2 regions of the Sphingobium sp. JS3065 genome follow, and region 1 is predicted to be linked to the other one. Evidence: riboswitches for the same ligand, from Rfam matches in the RefSeq annotation. Region 1 holds a riboswitch; the other holds the start of a gene.

Evidence for each region. A riboswitch is a leader RNA that binds a small molecule or an ion and turns the genes downstream of it on or off. The one in region 1 is predicted to bind cobalamin.
Region 2: linked by a shared signal. The riboswitch ahead of NUH86_RS11625 (TonB-dependent receptor plug domain-containing protein) and the one ahead of NUH86_RS18605 (HoxN/HupN/NixA family nickel/cobalt transporter) in region 1 are both predicted to bind cobalamin.

The regions. Positions count from the first base shown of each region.
Region 1 is NZ_CP102665.1:261,779-265,986, reverse strand. Features, by position in the region: gene cobW (cobalamin biosynthesis protein CobW) at 1-1,039, opposite strand, end outside; gene NUH86_RS18605 (HoxN/HupN/NixA family nickel/cobalt transporter) at 1,036-2,103, opposite strand; cobalamin riboswitch at 2,258-2,486, opposite strand; gene NUH86_RS18600 (hypothetical protein) at 2,596-2,838, opposite strand; gene NUH86_RS18595 (TonB-dependent receptor) at 3,026-4,208, opposite strand, start outside.
Region 2 is NZ_CP102664.1:2,384,915-2,389,122, forward strand. Features, by position in the region: gene NUH86_RS11620 (ABC transporter substrate-binding protein) at 1-165, shown strand, start outside; gene NUH86_RS11625 (TonB-dependent receptor plug domain-containing protein) at 173-1,987, opposite strand; cobalamin riboswitch at 2,158-2,372, opposite strand; gene mobA (molybdenum cofactor guanylyltransferase) at 2,453-2,992, shown strand; gene cobA (uroporphyrinogen-III C-methyltransferase) at 2,995-3,777, opposite strand; gene NUH86_RS11640 (nitrate reductase) at 3,764-4,208, opposite strand, start outside.

The DNA of each region.
Region 1 (4,208 bases):
CTTTGAGAAGGCCCTCGATGGCGGCGCGGTCTAGGCCGGTCTGGCCGATCACGACCAGGCGCGAGGCGCGCGGTTCGCCCGCTTGCCATTGGCGGTCGTAATGATGCTGGATGCGGGGGCCGACAGCCTGGAGCACGAGGCGAGCGGGACGCCCCTTGATCGCGAGGAAGCCCTTCACCCGCAATATGTCGTGCGCGGCGATGGCTTCGCCCAAGGCCGCCAGCAGCGGTTCGGGACTGTCCAGTTCGCCCAGATCGATGATGAAACTCTCGAAATCATCATGATCATGGTCCTCCTCATTGTCGTGATGGGAGGGGCGGGCGTCGATCTGATCCTCCACGCCCGCGTCCAGGCCGAGCAGGATGGCGGGGTCGATTTCGCCCTTCGCCGTGCGGATGATGCGGACGCCAACGCGGGTTTCCCCGGCCAGATCGCGTTCCAGCATGGCGAGGGTGCCGGCATTGACCAGATCGGTCTTGTTGAGCAGGACCAGGTCGGCGCAGGCGAGCTGATCCTCGAACAGTTCCTCGATCGGGCTGTCATGGTCCAGCGTCGGGTCTGCGGCGCGGGCGGCGGCCAGCGCGGCTTCGTCATGGGCGAAGCGGCCTGACGCCAGCGCGTCGGCGTCGATCAGGGCGATCACCCCGTCCACGGTGGCGCGGGTGCGGATGTCGGGCCATTGAAAGGCCTTCACCAGCGGCTTGGGCAAGGCGAGGCCGGACGTTTCGATGATGATGTGATCGGGCGGGGTCGGCCGGTCGAGCAGCTTTTGCATGGTCGGCAGGAAATCGTCCGCCACGGTGCAGCAGATGCAGCCGTTCGCCAGTTCGATGATGTCCTCGTCCGGGCAGGCTTCGTCGCCGCAGCCCTGCACCAGTGCACCGTCGACGCCCACATCCCCGAATTCGTTGATGATGAGGGCGAAGCGGCGGCCGCCCGCATTTTCGATGAGGTGGCGGATCAGCGTGGTCTTGCCCGCGCCGAGAAAGCCGGTGATGACGGTGGCGGGGACTTTTTTTGCGGGGTTTCTGGGGGTCATGCGGGATTTCCTTGGGGTTCGAGAGCGACCTCGATCTTGTCGAAGCCCTTCCAGCGATAGATGATCCAACTCGCCAGCCAGCAGGCGGCGAACAGGCCGATGATGAAGAAACCGAGGCTGTTGAAATGTTCGCCAAGGTCGGCGGCAAGGGTCCAGACGCCGCCGGTAAGGCCGAGCTTGTCGCCGAGCAGCGCCGCAGCCTCGATCCCGCCGATGAGGATGGCGACCAGCGCCGAGACCAGCGTGATGGTGATGTTGTAGTAGAGTTTGCGGATCGGCTTCACGAACGCCCATTGATAGGCGCCCATCATCAGCGCACCGTCCGCCGTGTCGATCAGCGCCATGCCCGCCGCGAAGAGCAGCGGGAAAATGAGGACCGTCGAGATGGAAAGGCCGCTCGCCGCCTGTCCCGCCGACAGGCCCAGAATGGCGACTTCGGTGGCCGTGTCGAAACCCAGGCCGAAGAGAAAGCCAAGCGGGGCCATGTGCCAGCTTCGCGTCACCAGCCGGAAAAGCGGGCGGAAGATACGGGCGAGAAAGCCGCGATTGCCAAGAAGAATGTCCATATCTTCATCGACATAGGCTCCACCCTTGCGGACATGGTTGAAGCTCTTCAGAACCGATCTCAGGATGATGAGGTTCATCGCGGCGATGGCGAAGAGGAAGGTCGCGGACACGATGGTCGCGACGGTGCCGCCGATCGCGCCCACGGCCTCCACGCGGCTCAGCGCACTGGCGGCGATGGCGATGGCGACCGCGGCGATCAGGACGATGCCGCTATGGCCGATGGCGAACCAGAAGCCGACGGTCAGCGGGCGCTGGCCGTCCTGCATCAGTTTGCGGGTTACATTGTCGATGGCGGCGATATGGTCGGCATCGACGGCATGGCGCAGGCCCAGGCTCCAGGCGAGCAGCGCCGTGCCCAGCATCACGCTGTTGCCCGCGAAGAGGATGAGGGCCCACGCCCAGATGGCGAGATTGGCGGCGATCAGCGCGGCGAACATGCCAGTCGCGCGGCGGCGCAGGAGGCGCGGCGCAGGCGGCGCGGCGGATATTGTCGTCATAGGGATAGATCCCCCGTCGGCGTCGGCGAAACCGGACGGGAGCCGCCTTCATGCCGGGCGGACGCTCTTGCACCCGGCATGCGGACAGCAGCTCCCGCTGCGTAAAGCGTCGCTCAGACGGAGTACCGTGCCGCGGCCATCCCCTGGACCAAGGCAAGAGCGACCAGACGCAGGCAGGTTTCCTGGCTCACGGGTCATCGCTCGACGCATCGCCTTCCCAGGCCTCGCAGGATTTAGCGTCCGGCCCAGTGGCTGATCCCCCGGCGGTCCGGGAAATCGATATGCGTCTCGCTCACCGCTTACAGTTGCAGGGACAGCCGCGGATTCATCACCGCATTCCCTATTAAGCCCCTTGGGAGGGCACCGGCGCGATCGGTGAAAGCGGGCCAAGGCCAGCTTTCATGGCTGTGCATAGAGATTGAGAAGCAGAATGGGAAGGGGGTGCTTGATCGGCGGGATGCAGGAACCCGGTTCAGACGATGTGGCGGAAATTCAATGCATCTCCGCCTTCAGCCGGTCGACCAGCTTTTCGATCTCCCACGGCTCCAGCACCCAGGTCCGCGTCTTGCGGCCTTCGCGATGTACCGGCTGGGTCAGCAGGACGCGCGCCTGTTCCTTTGCATGGGGCTTGAAGATCGCGAAATGCTGGGCGCAATCGCGGATCGTGCCGATGATCGGGGCCTTGCCGTCCAGATCGATCATGGTGGCGGGCTGGTCCCAGGGGATATTGAGCATGAAATCTTCCTATTGTCGAAGGGCGCACGGGTGCGGACCGGCAAGGTCCGTTCATAACCGTCCTCCAGCAGATTACGGAAGGGGAACATACATCGCCAGTCGATCACCGCGACCATAATGGCGGATCGGCCGGGTGTATCGGTTAAAAAATGACGCCGGAAGCGGTCGGCTTCCGGCGTCCGGCAGGTCAGAAATCCTTGCGGACGGTCACGCCGATCTTGCGCGGGGTGCCGATATTATAGCCCAGACGGCCCCGGCCGCCGCGTTCGCGATCCAGGGAATAGAGCGCGTTTTCGTCGAACAGATTGTTGACGTAGAGCGTGACCGACAACCCGCTGTTCCAGCTTACCCCCGTCGACAGGTTGACCAGATTATAGGCGCCCAGCTTGTAGGAGCCGAAGTCGAAAGCGCCGGTGCCATTGGCGCCCGTGGCCGGATCATAATAGATGGAGTTGGGGAAACTGCCCGCGCCCGGTTCCTGATCGGCAAGCTGGGTATAGCGGTTGCCCACATGCTGAAGGCTGGCGGTGAAGGACCAGTCGGTTTCCGCCGCGATTTCCGCCGTATAGGTCGCCGCCGCCGCCATCTGGAACTTCGGTACGGTGGGCAGGCGGTTGCCCTTGCGGATGCCCGCGATGATCGCGCCGCCCGCGTCGGTGACGTTGCTGTCAATCTCCGATTCGATATAGCTGCCGCTCAAGGACAGGTCGAGATTGGGGGAGATGCGGGCGTTCAGTTCCGCTTCCAGGCCCGCCGTATGCGCCTTCGGCACGTTGAAGATGATGCGCGAGGAACAGCTTCCCGCATCCGCCGTGACCTGGAGATTCTTGATGTCGTTATAGAACACCGCCGCGTTGAAGGTCAGGCCGCCGCCCGACGCCTTGACGCCCGCTTCATAGTTCCAGAGCGTCTCATCCTCGAAAGTCGGGCGATTGCCGTAGGTGGCCGCATCCGGCCCGGTCGCGCCGCCGGTGCAGAGCGGCAGGTTCAGCGGATCGTTGACGCCGCCCAGGCGGAAGCCCTTGGACGCCTGGACGTTGAAGGTCAGGTCGCGATTGGCCTCATAGCTGGCGATGAAGCGGGGGGAAAAGCCGGTCGATCCGGTCTTGTCGCCCACGCGGTTGTCGCCATTGGGGAAGACGCCGCCGGTCTTGAAGTCGCGCTCTTCCTTGAAATCGTAATAGCGCCCGCCCGCCGTCAGCTTGAACTGGCCGAGTTTGTAGCTTGCCTCGCCGAAAGCGGCATATTGCTTGATGATGTAGGGGATGTCCGCATTATAGGGCGAGTTGAGGGGGAAGCCGTTGGCCGCCCCCGCCGAAGTGCCCGCGCCCAGCGCCGCGTCGATGAAGGCGTCATAGCCGGGGGTCGGC
Region 2 (4,208 bases), on a different replicon from region 1:
AGCGAACAGGTCGTCGATCAGGGGACGGAAATGCTGCACCACCCGATCCTGCGCTCGATCCCGCGCATCCGCCTGCCCCAGGCATGGACCGTGTGCGGCGGCCCCGCTTATGTCGAGGCCGCGCGCTCTATCGTGGCGCAGCTCAACGCTGCGCCACGGCATTAGGGTATTTTCAGAAGCGGACACGCACGCCGCCGAACGCCGAGCGGCCATAAGTGCCATAGCCATGGACCGTGGCATATTTCTCATCGGTGAGATTGTCGATGCGGCCATAGATTTCCAGATTTTCCATGATCGGGAAGGACGCCCGCACATCCGCCACCGCATAGCCGTCCAGCCGGACCGCGTTGGTCGCATCGTTGAAGCTGTCGCCCACCATCGTCACCGTCGCGCCGGTCGACAGGCCGAAGGGCCAGACATAGTCCGCTGAAACGCTCACCGCATTGGCTGCGCGGCGCGGCAAGCGGGCATCCGTATTGCGGTCGCGCGCATCGACATAGCTGTAGGCGGCTGTGAACGTCAGCGCATCGACCGGCTTCAGGGTCAGCATCGCCTCCACCCCTTTGGCGCGGGTGCGGTCGAGATTATTGTAGCCGCCGTAAAGACCGATCGAATAGTCGTAATTGATCTGGTCCTTCGTATCGCGCCGGAATGCCGTGACGGAAAGGATCGCCCGTTCGCCGCCCAGCCTTTGGTCGAAGCCGATATCATAGCTTTTCGACCGTTCCGGGCGCAGGCCCGCATTGCCGACATCCGTGCCGTAAAGCTGGTAGAGCGAGGGCGCCTTGAACCCTTCGCCATAGCTCATGCGGATGTTGGTCGCGCCCTGGTTGGGCGTGTAGTTGGCATTGGCGCCGAAGGTCGTCGCGCCGCCGAACTGGCTGTGATCGTCATGCCGCACGCCGCCGGTCAGCGACAGCCCGGCAAAGGGCTTCACAATCGCCAGCGCGTAGATGCTGTCGATATCGACCTTGTGGCTTTCCACGGAGCCGAAACCGGAGAAGTCATAGTCCGGACGTTCATGCTCATAGCCGAAGATCAGCCTGGCCTGGTCCACGGGCTGATAGACGCCCTCATATTCGAAGCGCAGGTTGGTGCCGGAATAGCCATAGTCGCCATATGCCGAGGCATAGTCGCGGTCCATGCGGAACCAGGTCACGGCCGCCCGATTGGTCAGCTTGCCGTCGAACAGCGCCAGATTGAGGCCGGCATAGCCGACATATTGATCCGATTTCGAGGAGTCCGCGATGCTGTCTACCACGCCGTTGTCGGTCTCCAGGTCGGCATGGATATAATAGCCGCGCAGGTCGAGGCTGAGCGTTTCGGTGAAGGCCAGCTTCAGCTTGGCGTTGGCGGCGATATTCTCATACCCGTCCTTTTCCGTGCCGTTGGCGGCGGAGGAAATGCCGTCGGTGTTGAAATAGGCAAGGCCGACGCCGCCCGATGCGATGCCGCTGCCGCCGGAAATATCCGCCTTGGCGTTCAGCGTGTCGCTATAGCCGTAATCGACGGATGCGTTGCCCGCGAAACCGGTGGCGGGCGTGCCGGTCATGACATTGACGACGCCGCCCACCGCCTGGCTGCCGTAGGCGACCGAGTTGGAGCCGCGCAGTATCTCGATCCGCTGGATATTGCCGGTCAGCAGATTGCCGAAATCATACATGTCGCCGATGCCGCTGGTATCGTTGACCTTCACCCCGTCGATCAGCACCAGCGTCTGCGTCGTCTCCGCGCCGCGCAGCGAAACGCCCGTCACGCCGCCCAGGCTGCCGCTGCGGTTGAAGCGCACGCCCGGCGTGGTGGCGAGCAGATCGACGACGCTGACGCTCTGGCGGGTGCGGATGGTGTCGGCGTCGATGACGGTGACGGCCTGGCCGACTTCGTCGCTGGGCTGTTCGATGCCCAGAGCGGTGACGATGATCTCATCCTCCGCCAGCGCGGGGGTGGCCGCGAGCAGCGCGGCGAGAGAGATGGTGGCTTTCAACATTATCTTGTTTCCCTGAGCGCCGCTGCGACTTCATGGCTCAGGGCATCCGCTTGACGCGGTCGGAACAAGGGGAAGTCGACGCCAATGCCCGCCCCCGCACCGATGCGGCCCTGCGCCGCTTCGTCGCTCAGACGGAAAACACCGTGCCATGACCAACCCCTGGGTCAGGGCAAGAGCGACCATGCGCCGGCAGGTCTCCTGGCTCGCGGGTCAATGCGGCGATGCACGCCTTCCCGGACTTGTGGCCCAGTGGCCGGTCTTGCGACCGAAGTGCATCGCGCTCACCGCTTACAGTTGCAGGGACAGCCGCGGAATGGGACGGTTGCCCGTCCGCACCGCATTCCCGTTTTCAGCCCTATTGGGCACCGGCGCGATCTTCTTTGCGCGGGAGGGTTTGTCCCCGCCCGCGCCGCGCGCCATAAGGGAAAGCGAGGCTGATGCCAAGCGGCTTGAGGAGGGACGGAAATGCGATTGCTGGGGGCCGTGCTGGCCGGGGGACGCTCCAGCCGCTTCGGCAGCGACAAGGCATTGGCGATGCTCGACGGGCGAAGCCTGCTGGATCATGCAGCAGCGGCGCTGGGCCGCCATGTCGAGGCGGTCGTGGTCTGCGGGCGGCAGGTTCCCGGGATGACCGGGCTGGCGGACCGGCCGGAGGCGGATATGGGGCCGCTGGGCGGGCTGAACGCGGCGCTGCACCATGCGGCGGCGCAGGGCTTCGATGCCGTGCTGACGACCGGATGCGACGTTCCGGTCTATCCGGACGGGCTGGCGGAGGCTCTGATCGGGAAAGGCGCGGCGATCCTGAAGGGACAGCAATTGGCGGGGTTCTGGCCCGCTTCACTGGGGACCGAACTGGACGCGCATCTGGCCGAGGAGAATAACCGGTCGATCTATGGCTGGCTGGAGCGGGTGAGGGCGCGGATCGTAGACCGTCCGGAGTTCGCGCTGCCCAATATCAACCGGCCGGAGGATTTGGAAAGCTTCACCCTCCCCCGTTCGAGCTGAGGTCAAGCCTCCAGGGCGATAGTTGCAACGGCTTCCGCCGGAACATTCGTTCCCGCCACTGCTTCGCCAATCAGCAGCAATGTCGGATCTTCATCGCTGATCGTCGCCACCAGGAAAGCCAGCGCGGACAGCTTCCCCCGGATCAGCCGCTCATTGGGCAGCGATACGTTCACCGCCACCATCACCGGCGTTTCGGGATCGCGCCCGGCGGCGATCAGCGAACGGCTGATCTCCCCCGCGGCGGCGCGGCCCATATAGATGCCCAGCGTGCCGCCCGGCCGCGCCAGCATTTCCCAGTCCAGCTTCAGCGGCTCGCCCGCCTTCAGATGCGCCGTCACCAGCGTCAGCCCGCGCGCCACGCCGCGCAGGGTGAGCGAGGCATGGCCGCTCGCCGCCGCCGCGCTGGCCGTGGTGATGCCGGGGCAGATGCGGAAGGATATGCCGTCCGCCGCCAGATGCGCCATCTCCTCGGCCGAACGGCCGAAGACGGAGGGGTCGCCGCCCTTCAACCGCACCACGCGCTTGCCCGCCTTCGCCGCCGCGAGCAGCAGATCGTTGATGCTCTCCTGCGCCTTGCTGTGGCGGCCGGAACGCTTGCCGACGCTCACCCGCTCCACGCCCAGCGGGATCAGGTCCAGAACGCCCGGCCCGACCAGCGCGTCGTAGAAGACGATCTGCGCCGCCGCGATCAGCTTTTCGGCCTTGCGGGTCAGCAGGTCCGGGTCGCCGGGGCCTGCGCCGACCAGCCAGACTTCACCGGGGGCGATAAGCTCATTCGGCTGCATGAAGCGTCTCCTGCGATGTCTGGGCTAGGATATTGGCGAGCGCGGGGCGGCAGGAACCGCAATTGGTCCCCGCGCCCAGCGCCTTGCCGATGGCGGCGACGTCGACCAGATCCTGCTCGCGAATGGCGGCGACGATCTGATGGAGGCCGATGTCGAAGCAGACACAGATGGTCGCGCCCTTGTCGGGCTGGCTACCCGGACCCCGCGCCGCGAGCACGGAGCCGCCCACGCCTTCCGCCTCCAACTGCCGGATCAGCCAGTCGCGTGAGGGCAGCAGGCCGGTGCGGGTCACGAACAGCACGCCGTTCAGCCTGCCTTCCCCGATGGTCGCCACGCGGCGGGTGCCGCGCGATGCGTCCATCGCCTCGACCCGGTCGCCCATCGGCAGGAAGGCGTCCAGCCGCGACGGGTCGCCATTGCCGGCAATCTCG